DNA from 3 places in the Ruegeria sp. CJ3 genome. Region 2 is predicted to be linked to each of the others. Evidence: riboswitches for the same ligand, from Rfam matches in the RefSeq annotation. Region 2 holds a riboswitch; each other region holds the start of a gene.
The links. Region 2 has a riboswitch for cobalamin ahead of ACR0J1_RS00400 (DUF1636 domain-containing protein). Riboswitches for the same ligand answer to the same signal wherever they lie in the genome.
Positions count from the first base shown of each region.

Region 1: it holds a riboswitch for cobalamin, as region 2 does, so the genes downstream of both, ACR0J1_RS05975 (hypothetical protein) here and ACR0J1_RS00400 (DUF1636 domain-containing protein) in region 2, are expected to answer to the same signal.
Region 3: it holds a riboswitch for cobalamin, as region 2 does, so the genes downstream of both, ACR0J1_RS19100 (DUF1636 family protein) here and ACR0J1_RS00400 (DUF1636 domain-containing protein) in region 2, are expected to answer to the same signal.

Region 1 is NZ_JBQFQE010000003.1:51,020-58,127, reverse strand. Features, by position in the region: gene ACR0J1_RS06000 (imm11 family protein) at 1-38, opposite strand, end outside; gene recR (recombination mediator RecR) at 111-704, opposite strand; gene ACR0J1_RS05990 (YbaB/EbfC family nucleoid-associated protein) at 766-1,110, opposite strand; gene ACR0J1_RS05985 (DNA polymerase III subunit gamma/tau) at 1,340-3,148, opposite strand; gene ACR0J1_RS05980 (protein-tyrosine phosphatase family protein) at 3,256-3,759, shown strand; gene ACR0J1_RS05975 (hypothetical protein) at 3,761-4,168, opposite strand; cobalamin riboswitch at 4,259-4,481, opposite strand; gene ACR0J1_RS05970 (alpha/beta hydrolase family protein) at 4,603-5,460, shown strand; gene rsgA (ribosome small subunit-dependent GTPase A) at 5,479-6,507, opposite strand; RNA gene ffs (signal recognition particle sRNA small type) at 6,668-6,766, opposite strand; gene ACR0J1_RS05955 (bifunctional 2',3'-cyclic-nucleotide 2'-phosphodiesterase/3'-nucleotidase) at 6,805-7,108, opposite strand, start outside.
Region 2 is NZ_JBQFQE010000001.1:84,808-91,915, reverse strand. Features, by position in the region: gene ACR0J1_RS00430 (homoserine dehydrogenase) at 1-109, shown strand, start outside; gene glpX (class II fructose-bisphosphatase) at 179-1,162, shown strand; gene recJ (single-stranded-DNA-specific exonuclease RecJ) at 1,254-2,996, shown strand; tRNA gene ACR0J1_RS00415 (tRNA-Glu) at 3,106-3,180, shown strand; tRNA gene ACR0J1_RS00410 (tRNA-Glu) at 3,203-3,277, shown strand; gene ACR0J1_RS00405 (NAD(P)-dependent oxidoreductase) at 3,335-4,402, opposite strand; cobalamin riboswitch at 4,437-4,640, shown strand; gene ACR0J1_RS00400 (DUF1636 domain-containing protein) at 4,724-5,104, shown strand; gene cobW (cobalamin biosynthesis protein CobW) at 5,101-6,156, shown strand; gene cobN (cobaltochelatase subunit CobN) at 6,160-7,108, shown strand, end outside.
Region 3 is NZ_JBQFQE010000015.1:36,978-44,085, reverse strand. Features, by position in the region: gene ACR0J1_RS19120 (putative 2-aminoethylphosphonate ABC transporter ATP-binding protein) at 1-567, opposite strand, end outside; gene ACR0J1_RS19115 (putative 2-aminoethylphosphonate ABC transporter substrate-binding protein) at 703-1,725, opposite strand; gene ACR0J1_RS19110 (Na/Pi cotransporter family protein) at 2,078-3,760, opposite strand; gene ACR0J1_RS19105 (DeoR/GlpR family DNA-binding transcription regulator) at 3,843-4,622, opposite strand; cobalamin riboswitch at 4,820-5,033, shown strand; gene ACR0J1_RS19100 (DUF1636 family protein) at 5,135-5,491, shown strand; gene ACR0J1_RS19095 (ABC transporter ATP-binding protein) at 5,488-6,294, shown strand; gene ACR0J1_RS19090 (ABC transporter substrate-binding protein) at 6,291-7,108, shown strand, end outside.

The DNA of each region.
Region 1 (7,108 bases), on a different contig from region 2:
CAAGGCGGGTTCACAGTGCCCCAAACATTGTAAGCCATTCATTTCTCCAAACTACCTGAGCTTAAATCGTCTTTGAAAAGCTGGAACCGTAGCAAGTCGCACGACAGGTTTCAAAGCTCCTTCCGCGCCCTGAGCGCCGCCGTAATCGTCCCGTCATCCAAATAGTCCAGCTCTCCCCCAATCGGCACGCCCTGCGCCAATGAGGTCAGGCGGACCTGACCCTCCAGCTGGTCGGCGATGTAATGGGCGGTGGTCTGGCCGTCGACGGTGGCGTTCAGGGCGAGGATGATTTCGGTGATCCCTTCGGCTGTGACCCGGTCCTTGAGGCGGGGAATGCGCAGTTCGTCCGGGCCGATGCCGTCCAGCGCCGAGAGCGTGCCGCCCAGAACGTGGTAGCGGCCTTTGAAGACACCCGCGCGTTCCATCGCCCAGAGATCGGCGACGTCTTCAACCACGCACAGCTCACCGGTTGCGCGGGCCTCGGTGTTGCAGATGTCACAGATATCGGTGGTGCCCACATTTCCGCAGTTCAGGCATTCGCGGGCGGTGATGGCGACCTGCTGCATGGCGTCCGACAGGGGCGTCAGCAGCAGGGCGCGTTTGCGGATCAGGTGCAGCACCGCTCGGCGGGCCGAGCGGGGGCCGAGACCGGGCAGCTTGGCCATCAGGTCGATCAGGTTGTCGATGTCGCTGTTGGAACTCACGGCCTGTCCTGCGTGGCGTCGGAGGGAGCCTCCGGCGGGAGTATTTTCGAAAAGATGAAGATCAGAACGGCAGCTTGATGTCTGCGGGCAGGCCCATGCTTTCGGTCAGTTTTGCCATCTCTTCCTGCGAGCGTTCGGCGGCCTTGGTCTGCGCGTCCTTGATGGCGGCCAGGATCAGGTCCTCGACCACTTCCTTGTCGTCGCCGTTGAAGATGGACGGATCGATATCGAGACCTTTGAGCTCGCCTTTGGCGGTGGCGGTGGCTTTGACGAGGCCTGCGCCGGATTCACCGACGACCAACAGGGTGTTCAGTTCGTCCTGCATTTCGGTCATCTTGGTCTGCAAGTCTTGTGCGGATTTCATCATCTTGGCCATATCGCCCAGACCGCCGAGTCCTTTGAGCATCGGAATTCTCCTGTAAGTCAGTTTGAAGCCTAAATACGGGCGACATCTCTGCGACACAAGGGCCGAGGGGGCTCCCGCCCGTCGTCAAGGTCTTTGGCAAGACCTTTTCTCCGGTTGGGCCCGGCAGCGCGGGCAAAGCCCGCGCTGCCGGGCCCAAGGCCGCTCAGGGGTATCGGCGCAGCCGATGGACCGTGGCGGGCGCGGGAGCGGTCCGGGAATCTGAGCCGCGTCAGTCTTCCTCGAACGGATCCCATTCGTCTTCGACCTCGGGCAGGGCTTCAGTTTCGACTTTGGCGGCGCGTTGTTCGGGGGTTTCTATGCTTTTGATCCGGGCTTTGGGGAAATGCATCAGGACAGCCTGAACCAATGGGTGTTGCTCGGCCTCAGCCTTGATCGCCAGATCGGCGGCATCGCGCAGTTCGGCGATGGTTGCGGCCTCTCCGTTGGCCACGATCGAGACGGCCCAGCGGTTTCCGGTCCAGCGTTGCAACGCTGTACCCAGCCGTGCGGCAAGGTCCGTTGGCGCGGAATTCGTTGGGGTGAACTCAATCCGCCCCGGCTGGTATGAAACTAGTCGGACACTGTTTTCAACCTCGACCAGCAGCTTCACATCCCGGTTCGCGCGGATGAGTTCGACCACATGCTCAAAGCTGGGGTAGCGGGCCAGAGCCGTCTGCACATCCTGGGCCAATGCGGTGGTCGGGGCGCCTGCCCCGCCGCGCGCGGGCGGAGCATAGGCGGTGGCCATCGGGGCTTGCGCGGCATGCGATGGTGTCGGCATTCCGCCGCCGGGTCCGCCATTAGGCGGCGGAGGGGTATCCTGCAGCCGTTTGATCAGCTCTTCGGGGCTTGGCAGGTCAGCCACATGGGTCAGCCGGATCACGGCCATTTCGGCGGCCATCATGGCGTTGGGGGCGGCCGAAACCTCCTCAAGCGCTTTCAGCAGCATCTGCCACATGCGGGTCAGGACGCGCATCGGCAGCGCCTCGGCCATTTGCTGGCCCCGGGCGCGTTCGTCGGGGGAAACGGTCGGGTCTTCGGCGGCGTCGGGCGTGATTTTCACCACCGACACCCAATGGGTGATCTCGGCCAGATCGCGCAGGACGGCCAGCGGATCGGCCCCTTCGGCGTATTGAGCGCTGAGTTCGGTCAGGGCGCCTGCCGCATCGCCGCGCAGGATCATGTCGATCAGGTCCAGTACGCGACCCCGGTCAGCCAGACCCAGCATCGCGCGCACCTGATCGGCGTTGGTCTCGCCCGCGCCGTGGGATATCGCCTGATCCAGCAATGAGGTCGCATCACGCGCGGATCCCTCCGCCGCGCGGGTAATCAGCGCCAGAGCATCCTCGGCGATCTGTGCGCCTTCGGCATCGGCGATTTTGCGCAGCAGGCCGATCATGTCCTCGGGCTCGATCCGGCGCAGGTCGAAGCGCTGGCAGCGTGACAGAACCGTCACAGGGACCTTGCGAATCTCGGTGGTGGCAAAGATGAATTTCACATGCTCGGGCGGTTCCTCAAGCGTCTTGAGCAGCGCGTTGAAGGCGCTGGTCGAGAGCATGTGCACCTCGTCGATGATGTAGATCTTGTAGCGGGCCGAGGCCGCGCGATAGCGGACGCTGTCGATGATCTCGCGGATATCATTCACGCCGGTGCGGCTGGCGGCGTCCATCTCCATCACATCGACATGGCGGCCTTCCATGATGGCCACGCAATGTTCGCACTGGCCACAAGGCTCGGTGGTCGGTTTGCCTTCGCCGTCGGGACCGATGCAGTTCATGCCCTTGGCGATGATGCGCGCGGTGGTGGTTTTGCCGGTGCCGCGAATGCCGGTCATGATGAAAGCCTGCGCGATCCGGTCGGCCTCGAACGCGTTTTTCAGGGTGCGCACCATGGCGTCCTGGCCGACCAGATCGGCAAAGGTTTCCGGGCGGTATTTTCGGGCGAGAACCTGATAGGCGGGGCTGGGCGTGTCGGTCATGTCTGCTTTCGCGGATTCGAGTTCTGCCGCAGCGTAGAGGCCCCCGCTGTCCGCGTCCACCGCCCGCCCCGATGATTTTCATTTTGGAAAGCGCGCCAGGCTGGATAGACTGGCCGGATAGATTTGAGCGGCTCGTTTTTTGTGGGGTGTGTTTTAAGGGGGATTTCATGTCGCAACTGGTGATTTATGCGTTGCGGGTTGGCGGGGGCACGTTGGCCCTGACGTCGATGCCGGGCCGCGGCGGGGATTATGAGGGCGATCTGGGTGTGATCGCAGGCTGGAAGCCGGGGCTTGTTCTGTCGATGACCACCGAGGTTGAAATGATTCAGGACGGTGCGCGCGATTTCGGAGCGGATATCCAGAGCCGCGCCAGCCGTTGGGTGCATCTGCCGATCGAGGATTTCGGCGCCCCACCCGAGGCGGTCGAGGACCTGTGGCCTCAGGTCAGCGCTGCCGCGCGGCAGGCCCTGTCCGGCGGAGGCCGAGTTCTGGTGCATTGCCGGGGCGGCTGTGGCCGGTCGGGCATGGTTGTACTGCGGCTGATGGTCGAATCCGGCGAGCGGCCCGAAAAGGCGCTGGAGCGCCTGCGGGCATTGCGCCCCTGCGCTGTCGAGACCGAGGGGCAGATGACCTGGGCCGTTGCCCCGGCCCGGGTCCCGTTACAGCGATAGATCAGGCGCAGGCCATTTGTTGCGGTTCGGCCTGACGACGCGGGGCTAGAACAGACGCTTCCAGCATCGCGCAGGGCGGGTTCGTAAGCAGCCCAGAGGGCAGCGTTGTGAAAGAGGTGCCGAACATCATGTCCGCATAGTCCTCAAGCATATCGGTTTCGGCCTCGGGATCGCCGCCGCAGAACACGCGCACTTGATCGGGGCAGGCGCGAAAGCGGGCGGTACAGCCTTCGAGGCAATGGGTCAGTTCGCTGCTGCCTTCGACCTGAAATTCGGGGTTGGTCACCGGGCGGGCGGTTGACACGGCCTGCGTCAGTGCCCGCGCCATGCGGGCCAATGCCGGGCAGGGTTTTCCGGTGCGCTGGCATACTGTTGCCGAGAATTCGTGCGTGTTGGTCTTCCAGATCATATGATGCGCCCTCCGCGCGCGGGGCGGGGGCATGATACAGGCGGGACGGCGCGATGCTGTCAGGACCTGCCCGGACACCCCGCCCGAGATTCAGTTTCGGTTCCGATGGCAGGTCTCCTGACTTGCGGGTCATCGCTTTGCCGACCTTCCCAGCCTTTCGGCCAGTGGCATTTCGGCATTGCTCACCGCTTACAGTTGCGGGGGCAGTCGCGGATTTGGTCCGTTCCGGTTGTCGCCGGGCAGGGCCGCACCGTGTTCCCTTTTCATCCCGGCCTTGGTCAAAGGCACGGGAACCATCACCGCATCGCTAGCGGTTGGGCGGGCACCGAGTCAAGCGAATTGGCGGGCGCGGCCCACCAATGGTCTCGCGACGTCAATCTTGACTCTGTGGCGACTAAATGAACTGATCGGTTCAGATTGTGCCAGAGGACCCAATGTTGGATGCGCAGCAGACCGTAATGGCGGAAGATTTCCGGTTCCCCTCCGGCCCTGCGATGCTGTCGGCGCGGCTCTACCGGCCCGCGTCAGAGCCGGAAACGGTCGTTGTGATCAACAATGCGACCGGTGTACCGCGTGACTATTATCAGCATTTTGCGCGCTGGCTGGTGGCCGAGCACGGCATGGCTTGCCTGACCTATGATTATCGCGATTTTGGCCAGTCCCTGACCGGCCCACAAAGAACGTCAACAGTGACGATGGCGGATTGGGCTTTGATCGATATTCCGGCCGCGCGCACTGAGATGCGGCGGCGGTTTCCTCAGGCAAAACTCTGGAGCGTTGGCCATTCGCTGGGTGCGATGCTGGGGCCGGTGCAACCTGATATCGACCGTATTGACCGGATGATCTGTGTCTGTTCCGGGCTGGTGACGCTATCGGATCACCCGTGGCCCTATCGTGCCCTGGCTGCATTGTTTTGGTACGGTCACGCGCCGCTAGCGGCGCGTGCGCTGGGCTATCTGCCGGGTAAGGCGCTGGGCTTTGGTGAAAATCTGCCCGCTGGGGTTTATTGGCAATGGCGCAAATGGTGCACCGCGTCCGACAGCTATCTGCCCGAAATCGGAGAGACCCTGCCTGCCGCGCGATGGTCCACCATAGGCGGACCGGTTGATCTGTTTGCATTCGAAGACGATCAAATGGTCCCACCCGAGGCGGTCTGGCGGCTGGCCGATCTCTATGGCCCGGAGGCGCGCCGTCATCTGCTGTCACCGCAGGAGTTCGGGTTGTCCAAGGTCGGCCATATCGGCGTGTTTGCCCGGCGCAACGCTGCCGTCTGGCCCCGCCTGATCGCCTGATCAGACGAGGCCTGCCGGTCACAACCGCTTGCGCGATTTCTTCTCTTGCATGACACCGCGCACCATCTTGCCGAACGCTTTGTCGCGCGCGCGGGACTGCGCGATGGTTTCCGAGTTGCGCTGATCCTCGCGCCGCAGCTTGCGCCACCGCTCCAGTCGTGAGGGATCATGCGTGCCGTCGTGGATCGCGCCCTGCACGGCACAGCCGGGCTCGGCCTCATGCTGGCAATCCGAGAATCGGCAGTTCTGGCTAAGCTCTATGAGGTCCGAGAACACCTCGTCCACGCCTTCCTGCGCGTCCAGCAACCGCAAGGCGCGCATGCCGGGTGTGTCGATCAGCCATCCACCATTGCGCATGTGGTGCAGCGCGCGGGCGGTGGTGGTGTGCCGACCCCGCGCATCATCCTCGCGAATGCCTGCGGTAGCCTGTGCCTGACCGGTCATAGCGTTGGCCAGCGTCGTCTTGCCAACGCCGGATGAGCCCAACAGCGCGCCGGTCTGGCCCTTTGGACACCACGCCAGAACCTGTTCGATCTCAGTCGGGTCCAGCGCATTGATCGCAAGCACCGTCAGAAACGGGTCGATGGCTTGCACCTGCTGCACATAGGTCTCGGGCGCATCCGATATGTCGGCCTTTGTCAGCACGATCACCGGATAGCTTCCGGCTTGATGGGCCAGCGCCAGATAACGCTCCAGCCGGGGCAGGCTGAAATCGGCGTTGCACGAACTGATGATGAATAGCACATCGACATTGGCGGCGATCAACTGCGCCGACGCCCCGGTGCCAGCCGCCCGGCGTTGCAGCAGGCTGCGCCGCTCGAGCAGATGCCGGACGCGGTTGTTGTCGTCTGCCAGCACCCAATCTCCGACCGCGTAGTTCCCGGTGGGGTTGTCCGGGCTCAGCAATGGGGATTCGCCATCGGGGCTGAGGCCGATCAGCCGGTCCCGGTGGACGGCGGCGATGCGAAAAGGTTGGCATGAAGGGTCAGCCGCGTGTTGCGCGGCGAAATGAGAGGACCATCCGAGGTCCGATAAGGAAAGATACATTGCTCTGCCTGTGATCAGAAACAGCTTGCCCATCGGATGGCAATCGCGCACCCGCTGGTCATGTGTTCAGGCAGTCAGAAGATCGCTGTGGATCAGAACCGGGCTGCCCGAAGGGTTTTTACTACAATCATAAAGCCCTCCTGCGGCTATGGGTTGGTTCAAGTGAGAGGCTGGACATCGACCCAAGCGGGACTCGTTGTGGCTGCTTCCTTCCGGACCTGACCAGGTTGGCGAGGCGCTCGCCCGCGCCAACCTCTCGCCCCCCATATAGGCGTGCCGCGTGGCCTTGGCAACCCGTCAGAGCGTCAGGTGAACGGGCAGAAACCCGTCGTCGTTCAGGGGCAGGGTGCGGGGTGCGTATTCGGCCAGCTCATCCAGATAGGCGCGCGCGCCGGGGCCGGTGGCCAGAATCGCCTCAACCCCGTTTGCCGGGACAAAGGAGAACGGTCGCGGTGCCCGCTCCAACGGATCGGAGGCCAGCGCGCCCGCCAGATAGGCGCACAGAACGTCGTGAATGCGCGGCGCAGGCAGCGTGATCACCTCAGCCGCAGAGACAAACGGGAAATGACCCCCGCCGCTGAGGCGGTAATTGTTGGTGGCG
Region 2 (7,108 bases):
CGTCACCCACAAGACCACGCGCGCCACGCTGGACGTCGCGCTTGAGGGCCTGCGCGAGACCGATGTCATTGCGGGCGAACCAGTTGCCCTGCGGATTGAAGAGGTTTGAGCTTGCGGCCTGCATGAAACGCAAGCTATGCCGGATGAAACGGCTTTATTGACCTGAGGATAAGAACAAATGAGTGCTGCCAAGATCGATTTTAACGACCGCCTGCTGTCGCTAGGGCTGGCAAGGGTTGCAGAACAGGCCGCACTGGCCTCGGCCTCTCTGGTTGGGCGGGGCGATGAAAAGGCAGCTGATCAGGCTGCCGTGAACGCCATGCGCGAACAGCTGAACCTGCTGGACATCGCGGGCGTTGTGGTCATCGGTGAAGGCGAGCGTGACGAAGCACCGATGCTGTATATCGGAGAAGAAGTCGGCACTGGTAACGGCCCCGGCGTGGACATCGCGCTGGACCCGCTGGAAGGCACCACCCTGACCGCCAAGGACATGCCCAACGCGCTGACCGTGATTGCCATGGGCCCGCGCGGCTCGATGCTGCATGCGCCGGATGTCTACATGGACAAGCTGGCCGTTGGGCCGGGTTACCCCGAGAACGTCGTCGATCTGGGCATGACCCCGCGCGAACGAGTTGAGGCGCTGGCCAAGGCCAAAGGGTGCGAGCCTGCCGATATCACCGTCTGCATTCTGGAACGTCCGCGCCACGAGGCGATGATCGCCGAGGTGCGCGAGACCGGTGCCTCGATCCGTTTGATTACCGATGGCGACGTGGCCGGTGTCATGCACTGCGCCGAAAGCGAAGTGACCGGCATCGATATGTATATGGGTCAGGGCGGTGCGCCTGAGGGCGTGCTGGCGGCTGCGGCACTGAAATGCATGGGTGGCCAGATTTTTGGTCGGCTGTTGTTCCGCAATGACGACGAGCGCGGCCGCGCCGCCAAGGCGGGCATCACCGATCTGGACCGCGTTTACGCGCGAGATGAGATGGTGACCGCGGATGTGATCTTTGCTGCCACTGGCGTGACCGGAGGCTCTCTGCTGCCGCGCATTAAACGCGAGCCGGGCTGGGTCGAGACGACGACGCTGCTGATGCGGTCCAAGACGGGCTCGGTCCGGCGCATGTCCTACCGCACGCCCATGTGGTCGCATACTGACGCATAGCGGCTTGCGCCGCTGCCTTCGGCGAGAGTATTTGTGAAAAGATGAAGAGGCCGGGTCCGGATGGGTCCGGCCTTGATGCATGAGGTGAGATGTGGCGTTTCTGGGTGTTGAGCAATCGTTGAGCGGGCGGCGCTGGGTTGGGCCGGGGGTCGAGGTCGAGCGAGCAGCTGAGATGATGGCGCAGCAGACCAATCTGCCGCGCGCGCTGTGTCAGGTTCTGGCCCGGCGCGGGGTTCCGGCGATGGAGGCCACGGGGTTTCTGGAGCCCAAGTTGAAAGAGCTGCTGCCTGATCCCCGTGCAATGAAGGATATGGAGGTTGCTGCGGCCCGGTTTCTGGAGGCAGTGCACAAACGACAGAAGATCGCGGTGTTTGCGGATTACGATGTGGATGGCGGGTCTTCGGCGGCGCTGTTGCTGGTGTGGCTGCGCCAGATGGGGATTGCTGCAACGCTCTATGTCCCCGATCGGATTGATGAGGGCTATGGGCCCAACGTGCCCGCCATGCAGGAGCTGGCGACAAGCCATGATGTGATCATCTGCGTGGATTGCGGAACGCTCAGCCATGAACCCATCGCGGCGGCCAAAGGCGCGGATGTGATCGTGCTGGATCACCATTTGGGCGGGGAAACCTTGCCGGATTGCGTGGCCGTGGTGAACCCGAACCGGCAGGATGAAAGCGGCGATCTGGCTTATCTGTGTGCCGCTGCGGTGGTATTTCTGATGCTGGTCGAGGCCGGGCGACAGCTGCGCGAGGCTGGTGCCAAGGGACCCGACCTGATGGCGATGCTCGATCTGGTGGCGCTGGCCACGGTAGCTGATGTTGCGCCTCTGATCGAGGCCAACAGGGCGCTGGTTCGTCAGGGTCTGAAGGTGATGGCCCAAAGGCAAAGGCCGGGGCTGGTGGCGCTGTCGGATGTGGCGCGCATGGATACTGCGCCCAACAGCTATCATCTGGGATTCCTGCTGGGGCCGCGTGTGAATGCGGGCGGGCGCATCGGGCAGGCCGATCTGGGCGCGCGGCTGCTGAGCACCGACTCGGCGACTGAAGCCGAAGCCTTGTCCGAGCGGCTGGATGCCTTGAACGCGGAACGGCGCGAGATCGAGAACGCAGTACGCGCCGCCGCGCTAGCGCAGGCCGAGGAGCGAGGGCTGGACGCACCGCTGGTCTGGGCGGCGGGCGATGGCTGGCATCCGGGTGTTGTGGGCATCGTTGCCTCACGCTTGAAAGAGACCGCAAACCGCCCCGCCATCGTGATCGGGTTTGACGGAGATGAGGGCAAGGGTTCGGGCCGTTCGGTCTCAGGCGTTGATCTGGGCGCGTCGATCCAGCGACTGGCGGCTGAGGGGCTGCTGGTCAAGGGCGGCGGCCACAAGATGGCGGCGGGTCTGACCGTAATGCGCGATCAGTTGGAGCCTGCGATGGCGCGGCTGTCGGAACTGCTGGCCAAACAGGGCGCAGGCCAAAGTGGCCCCGCCGATCTGAAACTCGATGGGGCACTGATGCCGGGAGCCGCGACGGTTGATCTGATCGAACAGATCGAAAAGGCAGGCCCGTTCGGTGCCGGAGCCCCTGCCCCCCGCTATGCCCTGCCCGATCTGCAGGTGCGCTTTGCCAAGCGCGTGGGCGAGACCCATCTGAAACTCTCGCTGTCGGATGGCATGTCCGGCGGGCTGGACGCCATCGCCTTTGGGGCCTTCGATGGCCCGCTGGGGGATCGCCTGTCCAACCACGGCGGGGCGCGGTTCCATTTTGCCGGTCGGCTTGAAGTGAATTCCTGGGGCGGTCGGCAGAGCGTGCAACTGCGGTTGGAGGATGCCGCAGAGGCCTCCTGACACCTGTTTAGAAGCCCTTCGGAGGCGGCTAAAAAAGTTTCGCAGCCTTGCGTTTTTCGTCTTGCGGGGGGGGAAGGTAAACCGTAAAAGGCCCTCCACAAGCCAGCGTGGCCCGTTCGTCTATCGGTTAGGACGCCAGGTTTTCAACCTGGAAAGAGGGGTTCGATTCCCCTACGGGCTACCATTTACGTTTGTATGGTCTAAATGGCCCGTTCGTCTATCGGTTAGGACGCCAGGTTTTCAACCTGGAAAGAGGGGTTCGATTCCCCTACGGGCTACCATTTTTACCAAACATTTCAGCACGATATGAGACCATGCCGGTCCAGACGACACCCGGCCTAAGATGTGCTGCGGTTTTGCGGGACGACCTCATAGCCGGGTTCTTCCGGTTCATCGTCCAGCATCTCGTGTGGGAAGCCTGGGGCGTGAATTTCAAGCCCGGTCGCGTCCTCGAGCCGTTTGATAATGTTCGGAGACAACTCACGCTCGCCATAGCGCGCGATCCCGTCTTCGAAAATCTTGATCATCAGCGGGTTGATCTCGAGCGGCACTCCGGCGCGATCGGCGACCTCTTGAAACAGGCCGATATCCTTTTTCACCAGATCCATGGTGAAGGAGATATCGCGCGAGCCGTTCAGGATGACCTGACTTTCGGTCTCATGCACAAAGGATGTACCCGAGGAAATCTTGATCGCTTCATAGGTGGTGCCAAGGTCCATACCAGCGGCCTTGGCGGTCACCAAAGCCTCGGCACAAGTGATCAGGTTGGCGGTGGCCAGATAGTTGGTCAGCACTTTCAGAACCGAGGCCGAGCCCAACTCGCCCGTGTGCAGGATGCGTCGCCCCATGGTGGTCAGGAAGGGCAGTATACGCTCGAACGTCGCGCGATCGCAGCCCGCGAAGATCGATATGTTACCGGTCGCCGCCCGGTGACAGCCACCCGAAACGGGGCAGTCCACTGCGGCGCCTCCGCGTTCGATGACCAAAGCGCCAAGGCGTTTGACCTCGGCTTCGTCGGTGGTCGACATCTCCATCCAGATTTTGCCGGGGGCGACCTCGGGCAGCATCTTTTGCATCACCGCATCCGAGGCGGCGGGGGATGGCAAACAAGTGATCACCGCATCGCAATCGCGCATCAGTTGGGCCGGGCTTTCAGCGGCCTTGGCCCCCTGCGCAACAAACGCGGCCACCAGATCGGGGTTCAGATCATGCACCGTCAGATCGATCCCGTTGCGCAACAGCGATCCCGACAGCTTGCCCCCTACATTGCCCAGCCCGATAAACCCTACTTTCATGCGCCGCATCCTCCTGTTCGCTTCTTGCGAACCATGCCAGCACGTCGGCTCAACCGGATCATGCCGCCCAGCGACCCGGACAGGTCGCTTTTTACCCGCGTGATCACGGATCGGCGCGTTGCGCTTGACAAGCGGGGCAACCCTGCCGCATGTCCCTTTCGTTGGTGTCTGCGACAGCAGATGAAAAGGGAATGCGTCAGCGGATCATCCGTCAAACGCAGCCGCCCCCGCGACCGTGACCGGAGAGGGTGCCCAAGCCACTGGCAAATGCCGGGAAGGCGGGACATCCGACAGAGGACCTCCTCTGACATCCGCAAGCCGGGAGACCTGCCAACACCCGAGAATGAAACCGGACGGGGTGTTCCGGTGTCGGGTCAATGGACCCGCATGAAACCCCGTCCCCCACGATGAGGATTTGGGGGGATGAGAGACATGACCGAGACCGCTCCGGTCGAATTGCTGGTTTGCACCACCTGCCGTCGCGGGCTGCCCGTCGAGGATGATGCGCAACGCCCAGGCACGCTGCTGCACAAAGCGCTGGAACAGGCAGACCTGCCCGAAGGGATCACCCTGAAAGCCGTAGAATGCCTTTCGAACTGTGACGAGGGCTGTTCCATAGTGCTGCGCGGCGGCCCGGATCGCTGGACCTTTGTTTACGAGCATCTGAACGAAACCGACCATGTCGACGTGATCGTTGATGGCGCCACCAAGTACCTCGCGACCGAAGATGGTCTGGTTAAATGGCGCGAGCGCCCTGAACATTTCCGCAAAAACTGTGCGGCCCGCATTCCCCCGATTGGAGCCCTGAAATGAGCAATCTCGAAAAACTCCCCGTCACCGTGATCACCGGCTTTCTGGGCTCGGGCAAGACCACGCTGGTGCGCCATCTGATGCAAAACCCGCAAGGCAAGCGCCTGGCTGTTGTGGTCAACGAATTCGGCGATGTGGGCGTCGATGGCGATATCCTGAAATCCTGCGCCATCCCCGATTGCCCTGCCGAAAACATCATGGAACTGGCGAATGGCTGCATCTGCTGCACCGTGGCCGATGATTTCATCCCCACGATTGAGGCGCTGATGGCGCTGGAGCCGCGCCCCGATCATATTCTGATCGAAACATCCGGCCTCGCCCTGCCGAAACCGCTGCTGAAAGCGTTCGACTGGCCGGATATCCGGTCCAAGATCACCGTCGATGGCGTGATCGCTCTGGCCGATGCCGAAGCCGTGGCCGCCGGTCGCTTCGCCCCAAACGTCGAGGCGGTCGATGCCCAGCGCTTGGCCGATGACTCGATTGACCACGAAACACCCCTGTCCGAGGTATTCGAAGATCAGATTTCCTGCGCCGACATCATCCTGCTGACCAAGCCCGATCTGGCCGGTCCCGAAGGCGTCGCCAAAGCGCGCGAGGTCATCGCCGCCGAAGCCCCGCGCCCGCTGCCCGTGGTTGAGGTCGCCGAAGGTGCCGTAGACGTGCGCGTTGTACTGGGTCTGGAGGCTGCTGCCGAGGATGACATGGACGCGCGTCCCAGCCATCACGACGGCCACCATGATCACGAGCATGACGATTTCGAAAGCATCATCGTCGAGTTGCCGGAACAGTCTGACCCGCTGGATTTGGTTGCCAAGATCGAACGTCTGGCTAAGGAATTGAACATCCTGCGCGTCAAAGGATACGCCGCCGTTCAGGGCAAACCGATGCGCCTGCTGGTGCAGGCCGTTGGTGCGCGTGTTCGCCATCAGTACGACCGCCCGTGGGAGCCCGGCGAAGACCGCCGCTCGCGCCTTGTGGTCATTGCTGAACATGACGACATCAAAGAAACTGAAATCCGCGATATCCTTGTGGGTGTCACCGAGGCCGCCGAGTAACCCATGCACGTCGTCTTCCGCGAAAGCCACGGGCTCGAGGAAACCGAGACCCCAACCGATCTGGGCCAGAGCCCGGCGGATCTGGTGGTGCTGTCGTTCTCTGACAGCGACCTCGGCGCTTTCGCGGCGGGCTGGCATCGCGGAGGCGGCCCCGAGGGGCGGATGCCCACTCTGCGGCTGGCCAACCTGACGGCGCTGAAACATCCCTTGTCCGTCGACACCTATGTCGAGCAGACGTTGGAGGGTGCCAAGGGTATCCTGATCCGCCTGATCGGAGGTGTGCCCTATTGGGCCTACGGGCTGCAGCAGGTTCTGGCGCGGGCACAGGCCAAAGGGATCGCTCTGGCTGTCCTGCCTGCCGACGGGCGCGAAGATACACGGCTGGATGACTATTCCACCCTGCCCGTCTCGACCCTGCGGCGGCTGTCGCATCTCTGCGATACGGGCGGAGAGGTTGCCGCGCAGGCAGCGCTGGCGCAAATGGCGCTGGCGGCAGGCCTTTATGCTGGTCCGGTAATCGGGGCCAAAACGATCCCCGAATGCGGTGCATGGTGCCCGGATCGAGGTGTAATACCGGTGGACACAGCGTTTTCAAGCAATGCCAAACGCATCCTCGTAACGTTCTACCGCGCCTATCTGACCTCAGCCGACACCGCCCCGGTCGCTGCCCTGATCCGCAGCCTGCACGCGCGCGGGTTCGACGCGGTCGGCCTGTTCGCCCCGTCGCTGAAAGCCCCCGCAGCCGCCGACTGGCTGCGCGAGACCATAACGGCGCTGGCCCCGTCTGCGATCATCAATGCCACGTCATTCTCGGGCAAAGGTGCGTCGGGCACCTCACCGCTGGATGCAGCCGCAGTGCCCGTGTTTCAGGTCGCGCTGGCCACCTCGCGCCGCAAGGCCTGGGCCGAGGCGGAACGCGGCCTCTCACCCGCCGACCTTGCCATGCATGTGG
Region 3 (7,108 bases), on a different contig from region 2:
ACGCTGCAATTCCTTGATTTCATGCCGCAAATGCACACGAACCTTGGCATCCAGCGCCGAAAGCGGTTCATCCAGCAGCAACAGGCCGGGATTGGTGGCAATGGCGCGCGCCAGAGCGATCCGCTGTTGCTGACCGCCCGACAGCTGAGCCGGGTACTTGCTGCCCTGATCCGGCAGGCCCACCAGTTTCAGCAGTTCAGCCACGCGCACGGCAATCTCGGATTTGCTGCGGCCGGTGTTTTCAAGCCCGAAGGCGATGTTCTTTTCGATCGTCAGGTTCGGGAACAGCGCATAAGACTGGAACACGATCCCGAAATCACGCTCGGATGGGGGCAGGTTCGAGACATCCTTGCCATCCTGCATGACCGTCCCCTTGGTTTGCAGGTCCAGACCCGCAATCGCACGCAACAACGTGGTCTTGCCGCAACCCGAGGGCCCCAGAAAACAGATGAATTCGCCTTCGTTGATGTCCAGCGAGATATCCCGGAGGGCCAGAAAATCGCCAAACGCCTTCCAGAGGTCTTGGATACTCAGATAGAGATCACCGGGAGAGGTTTTCTTAAGCACGGGGAGTGGTCCTTGAGCTTTGCGCAGCAGCCATGACGAGAGAGTGGCCAGAAATTCGCCGCGCCGTTCACGTGAGTTGTAGGGAGAGTTTATCCAAAGGCCGGAGGGGCGTTAAGCCCCTCCGACGTGAGTGGTTTATTCTTTGGGTTCGGACTTGCCGTCGTAACGCCCTTGCCATTCCTTCAGGATGGCGGCGCGGTTGTTGGCGGCGAATTCGAAATCATTGTCGATCATCGCGTCCAGCAGACCTTCGGGGAAGTGCTCAACCGGCTTTGCGATGCCCGGGTAAGCAACAACCGCGTAGCCAACGTTGTACATCTCGTTGGCCTCAGGCGTCACCGAGAAGTCCACCAGTTTCTGAGCGGCTTCCAGCTTGTCGGTGCCCGCGACAATCGCGGTTGCTTCCATGTCCCAGCCAACACCTTCGCTGGGAACGATGATGTCCAGCGGTGCGCCTGCGGCTTTCGACTTGGCGCCGCGGAAGGCAAACGAGATGCCGATCGGAATCTCACCGGCGGCAGCCAGTTTGCAGGGCTTGGAGCCCGAATGGGTGTAACGCGCGATATTCTCGTGCAGCGCGTCCATGTATTCCCAACCGCCTTCTTCACCGAACATCTGCAGCCAGCTGGAAACGTCCAGGAAGCCGGTGCCCGACGAGTTCGGGTTCGGCATGATCACGTGACCCTTGTACTGCTCGTCGGTCAGGTCTTTCCACGAGGTCGGCGGCGTCAGGCCAACCTTCTCGGCTTCGACGGTGTTGTAGCAGACCGAGGCCACCCACGCGTCCATGCCAACCCAGCTGGGCACATCGCCGCTGTCGACGAATTTCGCATCCAGCTTATCGACACCAACCGGCGCATAGGGCTCCAGCATGTCTTCGGATTTCAGCAGCAGCAGCGAGGTTGCCGCCAGACCCCAGACCACGTCAGCCTGCGGGTTGTTACGCTCGGCCAGCAGCTTGGCGGTGATGATACCGGTGGAATCGCGAACCCAGTTGATCTTGATGTCGGGATGCACGGCGTTGAACTGTTCAGCGTAACGGGCCAGGTCTTCGGCCTCGACAGCGGTGTAAACAGTCAGCTCGGTTTCAGCAGCGGCCGCAGTGGCCATCAGCGAGGCCGCTACAACTGCTGTGAACGTGGAAAGAGATTTTTTCATGTTGTCCTCTGTTGTGTAGATTATGACGCAGACGCCATTCTCATGTGGCGCTTCCATTATTGGTTGTTGATGACAGTAATTTGACAGAAACCAGAAACAAGAAAAATCGTTAATATCTACTATATCATAGGTTTTACCTATATATTATATTCCTGTAAAAAATTCAGCGTTTTGAGGCGGTTTCGCCCAAATTTCCACCACATGACGCCCGTATCGCCCGTAAATCGCAGGGGTGCTGTTACCCTATCACATCCCGAGGGGCCCAAAAGACGCAGCACGAATTCGGCCGATGGTTGCGCGGGGCCATGACCGCAACAACCCGTCCCGCCGCGAGCGGGACGACTCGGCCGACTTACGTCTGGCTTTCGCGGGCCGGCAATTCTTCAATCAGCCGTGTCTCAAGCAACTGGCCGTTGGAATACAGGATCGGCGTGGAAATCGCCGCGATATGGCTGTTGAACTCGCGCAGGGCCCGCAGGGTTTCCAGATGCACATCGCTGGTCTCGAAACTATCGACCATTCCGTTCTGCAACCGCCGGAAGTGGCGTTTGCGGCTGTCCCGTTCGGCCCGTTTGATTTCGGTCTTTTCCGAATTCAAAAGGCGCGCGCTTTCCAGATCTTCCGAGATGATCACATTGGTCGCCAGCTTCAGGTTGGCCAAAATCTTTTCGTGCATATCCTGCACCTCGGACCAGCCTTCGGGCGAAAACTGCCTGCCGGTTTCGCGCAGCTCAACCGCCAGCACCGTCAGCCGCTTGGCCACCACATCACCCGCAGTCTCAAGCCGGACAGCGTATTCCAGCACATCGCGGGCTGTTTCCGAGCTTTTCTTGTCCATTTTCTCGGCGGGCAGCGCGGCGACAAAGGCGCGGATATCAGTCAGGCACTGGTTCACGTCCAGATCAATGGCCTGAACCGCCTTAATCTGTTCGTCATCGCCCGACCGGTACAGTCCAAGCAGCGGGCTGAACATGGTCTGGACCAGTTCGGCCATCCGCAGCAGTTCCCGCTTCAGAGCCGAAACGGCCAGTACAGGGTTCTCGACCATGTCGGGGTCCAGCGCGCTGACCGGGCGGGTCAGCGGATCGCCCTGCGTCTGGGGTTTTGTGTCCGGGAAGAACCGTTCGAACGGGGCATGCAGCATACCGCAGAACGGCATCGACAGAATCAGCAGAGATGCATTGAACGCCAGATGCGCATTGACCAGCATCTGTCCCTGATAGTCCGCGCTCAGCATTCCGGTCCTAAGGGCCAGATTGGCAGCAAACAGGCATATAACAGCCCAAAGTCCGCGTAGTGCAAGGTTGGCAAAGGGGATGCGCCTTGCGCGCGGCTCCATCCCGCGGGTCAGCCAGACGGGGATCAGCGCACTGCCCAGATTAGCCCCCAGAACCAGCGAAAGACCCGCCGAAAATGGCAGCGCTCCAATCTGCACCAGCGTCACGCACATGAGAATCGCCGCGACCGAACTGTGCATCACAAAGGCCAGCGCGCCCCCGACCAGAAAGGCGGCCACATAATCGCGCACCAGATAGTCGGCGATGGCGGGCAGAAAGGCACTGTCGCGGATCGGGTCCATCGCCTCGCGCAGGAACCGCAGCGAGATCAGGATGAAGGCAACCCCCATCAGGATGCGTCCGATCTGGCGAGGCTTCTTACGCTCGGTCTTGACGAACAGCCAACCGCCCACCGCCAGCAGCAGCGGTACCAGCCAGTCCAGCCGGAACGACAGAATTTGGATCACCAGGGCCGAGCCCAAATCACCGCCCAGCACAATCGCCAGACCGGCGGAAAAGGCCAGATACCCACCGGCGGCAAAACCCGAAGCCAGCAGCGCAACCGCTGCAGAACTTTGCAGCACAACCGCCAACAACATGCCCGTCATGCTTGCGCCGATCATGCTGTCATTGCGGGTCAGAACCCGCTGGAACGAGGCACCATAGCTGCGCTCGATCCCAGTGCGCACCATGCGCACCGCAAACAGCAGCAACATCGTTGCGCCGGCTAGCTGCATCAAGAAAACGAGTATTGCCATTATGTAATTGCCTCAGGTCTTGGTTGGGGCTCATCCTGCGCGCTGCTATCAGCAGGAAACCCGTCTTTGGTGCGGAGATATGTCATTCAGCCGCCAACAGTGTTTTGATCTGCCAGCCCTCAAGTTTTGCCGCCAGCTTTTTCCCGGGAAGCGCATCGGTGATCAGTTGATCGACAGCCTGAGGCTCAAACCCCTGATGTGGCCCCGAGGTGTCGAATTTCTGATGCACCATGGCGATCATGGTCCGACTTGTGCGGTCCACCACCACCGAGGCCAGCTCGGCCTCGCCGGGGCTTTGGTACAGAAACCCGAATTTCGGATCCAGCGCATCCGGGCTAAGGATCGCGATGTCGTACGTATAGCGGCGCACCTGCGCCTCGGCGACGAAACCGAACGTCCCCATTTCGTCCTTGCGCATTTCACCACCCAGCAGAAAGACGCGGTTTCCGTTGTGTGCCAAAAGCTTATGCGCCACGTTCATCGAATTGGTCACAACCGTCAGATCGCGCCTGTCCCGCAAGGTCTCGGCGACGAATGCGGTCGTGCTTCCGACGTCAAGGAACAGCGTGGCCCCGTCCGGGACCAGGCTGGCAACTGCCTTGGCAACCTGCATCTTTTCTTCGGTGAACTCGCCAAGGCGTTGGAAAAAGCCGATCTCGTGCTGAGCATCCAAAAGGCGAACCATGCCATGGTTCCGCTCGACTATTCCCAGCTTGGACAGCGATTTGATAGTGCGCCGGATCGTCTCGTCCGAAACGCTGAGCGTTTCAGCCAACTCGACATTGCGGGCCTGACCGCCCAGTTGACGCAGCGCTTCGATTACCTGAAGCTCTCTCGGAGATAACGAATTTCGGGCGATCACGTTCGCAACCCTCACTACTTTGCGCGGTTTTCGCATCAATATCCAACAAAGTCCACACAAGTATTGTTTTTTGCAGACTTTAATCCCCACTATTGGGTGAATCATGACCGGTGGCGATAAAGGTAACGCCTCCGAGGCCCATCTGAAAATTCTGGCGACAAGTGATAAAGATCATATTGACGCATCCCTCTTTCTCGGGCACTCAGATCGCCGATGGTTCCCGACGGTGCGCCCAAGGGATGAAAAGGGAATACGGTGCGGTACCGGGATGACCGGGATACGCCAAATCCGTAACTGCCCCCGCAACTGTAAGCGGTGAGCGACGCCAAACACCCACTGGCCCAAGGGCCGGGAAGGACGGCCGAGCACAGACCCGCAAGTCAGGAGACCTGCCATCAAATGTTAACCAACCCGGGGCGGGGCGTCCTGGAAGGAGGCTTGGATGGCACGTCTGACGCGTGATTACATGATCGGCACCTTCCGCCCGCGCTTGGCAGCAAGTGGAGCGGACAATGCCAGAACGACCTGACCATTTTCTTCTGATCTGCGCCACCTGTGCCGAAGGCAGGCCTGCTGATACCCTGCACCGCGATCTGGCGGGCAAGCTGCCACATGGGTTTGCGATCCGTACTATTGATTGCATGGCGGGCTGCGACCGCCCCCGGACCGTTGGCTTTCAGGCCACGGGGAAGGCCCAATACCTGTTCGGGGACATCCAGACAAAAGCGGATGTCGAAGCGCTGGCGCAATTCGCCCTGCAATATCAGAACACGGCAGACGGATGGACGAATGCCACCGACAGACCGCCCGCGCTGCTGACCAAGACACTGTCCCGCCTGCCTGCGATCCACGGCGAGGGACAGGCATGAAAACTCCGGATTTCCTGATAGCACGCGACCTTGAATACTATGCGCTGAACGGCGACGTCCTGTTGCAGGGCGTGTCGTTCGAACTGAGCGAAGGCGCGATACTGGCTATTGCCGGTCCGAACGGAGCGGGAAAAACCACATTACTGAACCTGCTGTGCGGTGCGGTCGATCTGGCGCTGGGGGATGTGCTGATCAGGGGGCGCAGCCTCAGGCAGATGTCCGCGTCCGAGCGGGCCCGGATGATCGCCGTGGTCAGTCAGCAGGAATATCCCGACGGGCGGCTGTCATTGCGCGATTATGTTGCGCTGGGTCAGATCCCGATTCGGGCCGACCGCTCGGCCGAAGATCATGCCGCCGACCTGTCGCGCATTCTGGACCTGACCGGACTCACAACTCTGGCCGACAAGAAAATGGCCGTGCTGTCCGGGGGCGAGCGTCAGCGGGCCCATATCGCGCGGGCGCTGGCGCAGAACCCGTCGCTGCTGTTTCTGGATGAGCCGACCAACCATCTGGACCCCGATGCCAAGGGGCGGATGCTGTCTCTGGTCGCGGAACTCGGCATTACCGTGGTCATGATCGTCCACGATCTGGTCATGATCCCGGAATTCGCCACCCATGTCGCGCTGATGAAATCCACCCGCTTGACCGGTTTTGGACCCGTGGCCGAGGTGCTGACCTCGGATCGGGTGCGCGACACGTTTGGGGTCGATTACCTGTGCCTGCCGCACGAAGGCCGCATGATTCCGGCGCTGGACATCCGAAGAACCTCAATTTCAACTCAATCAAGGAGTATCCCCGAGTGAAACACATCTGGTCCGTGGTTCTGACCACAGCCATGGCGGGCAGCGCTGCCGCGCATGAGATCACCGTCGACAATTGCGGTGAACCGCTGGTCTTTGACACCGCGCCCGAGCGGCTGGTGGTGCATGACATGAACATGACCGACATGGCCTTTGCGCTGGGTCTGCAGGACAAGATCGTCGGTCTGACCGGCATCACCGGCTGGTACAAGACCAGCCCCGAATTCGACACGCTGCGCGGCGACATCCCCGAGCTTGCGCCGAAATATCCCACGGTCGAAAACCTTGTGGCGGTCGAACCGGACCTGTTCTTTGCCGGTTGGTATTACGGCATGAAGCCGGGCGGCGACGTAACGCCCGACACGCTGGAACCCTTTGGCATCAAGACCATGATCCTGACCGAAAGCTGCGTGCATCTGGACAAGGACCGCCCCGAAGCCAGCATGGACCTGCTGTTTGACGATATCCTGCGTCTGGGGAAGGTGATGCATGTCGAGGACAAGGCCGAGGCGCTGGTCGCTGGCTGGAAAGAGCAACTGGCCGGGATCGAGGCCAAGACTGCCGATCTGTCCAAACCGCGCGTTTTCCTGCTGGACGGTCCGGCGGATGCGCCCTTCACAGCCGGTAAATTCGCCATCCCCGACGCGATGATTACCGCAGCGGGCGGCGAGAATGTCACCCATGACATGGATACCAGCTGGGGCCGCACCTCGTGGGAGGCCGTAGCGGCCGCAAATCCGGAATTCCTGGTGCTGCTGGACTATCAGACCGGCAATGGCGCGGCGGATACGTTCAAGTTCCTGCAGGAACACCCCGT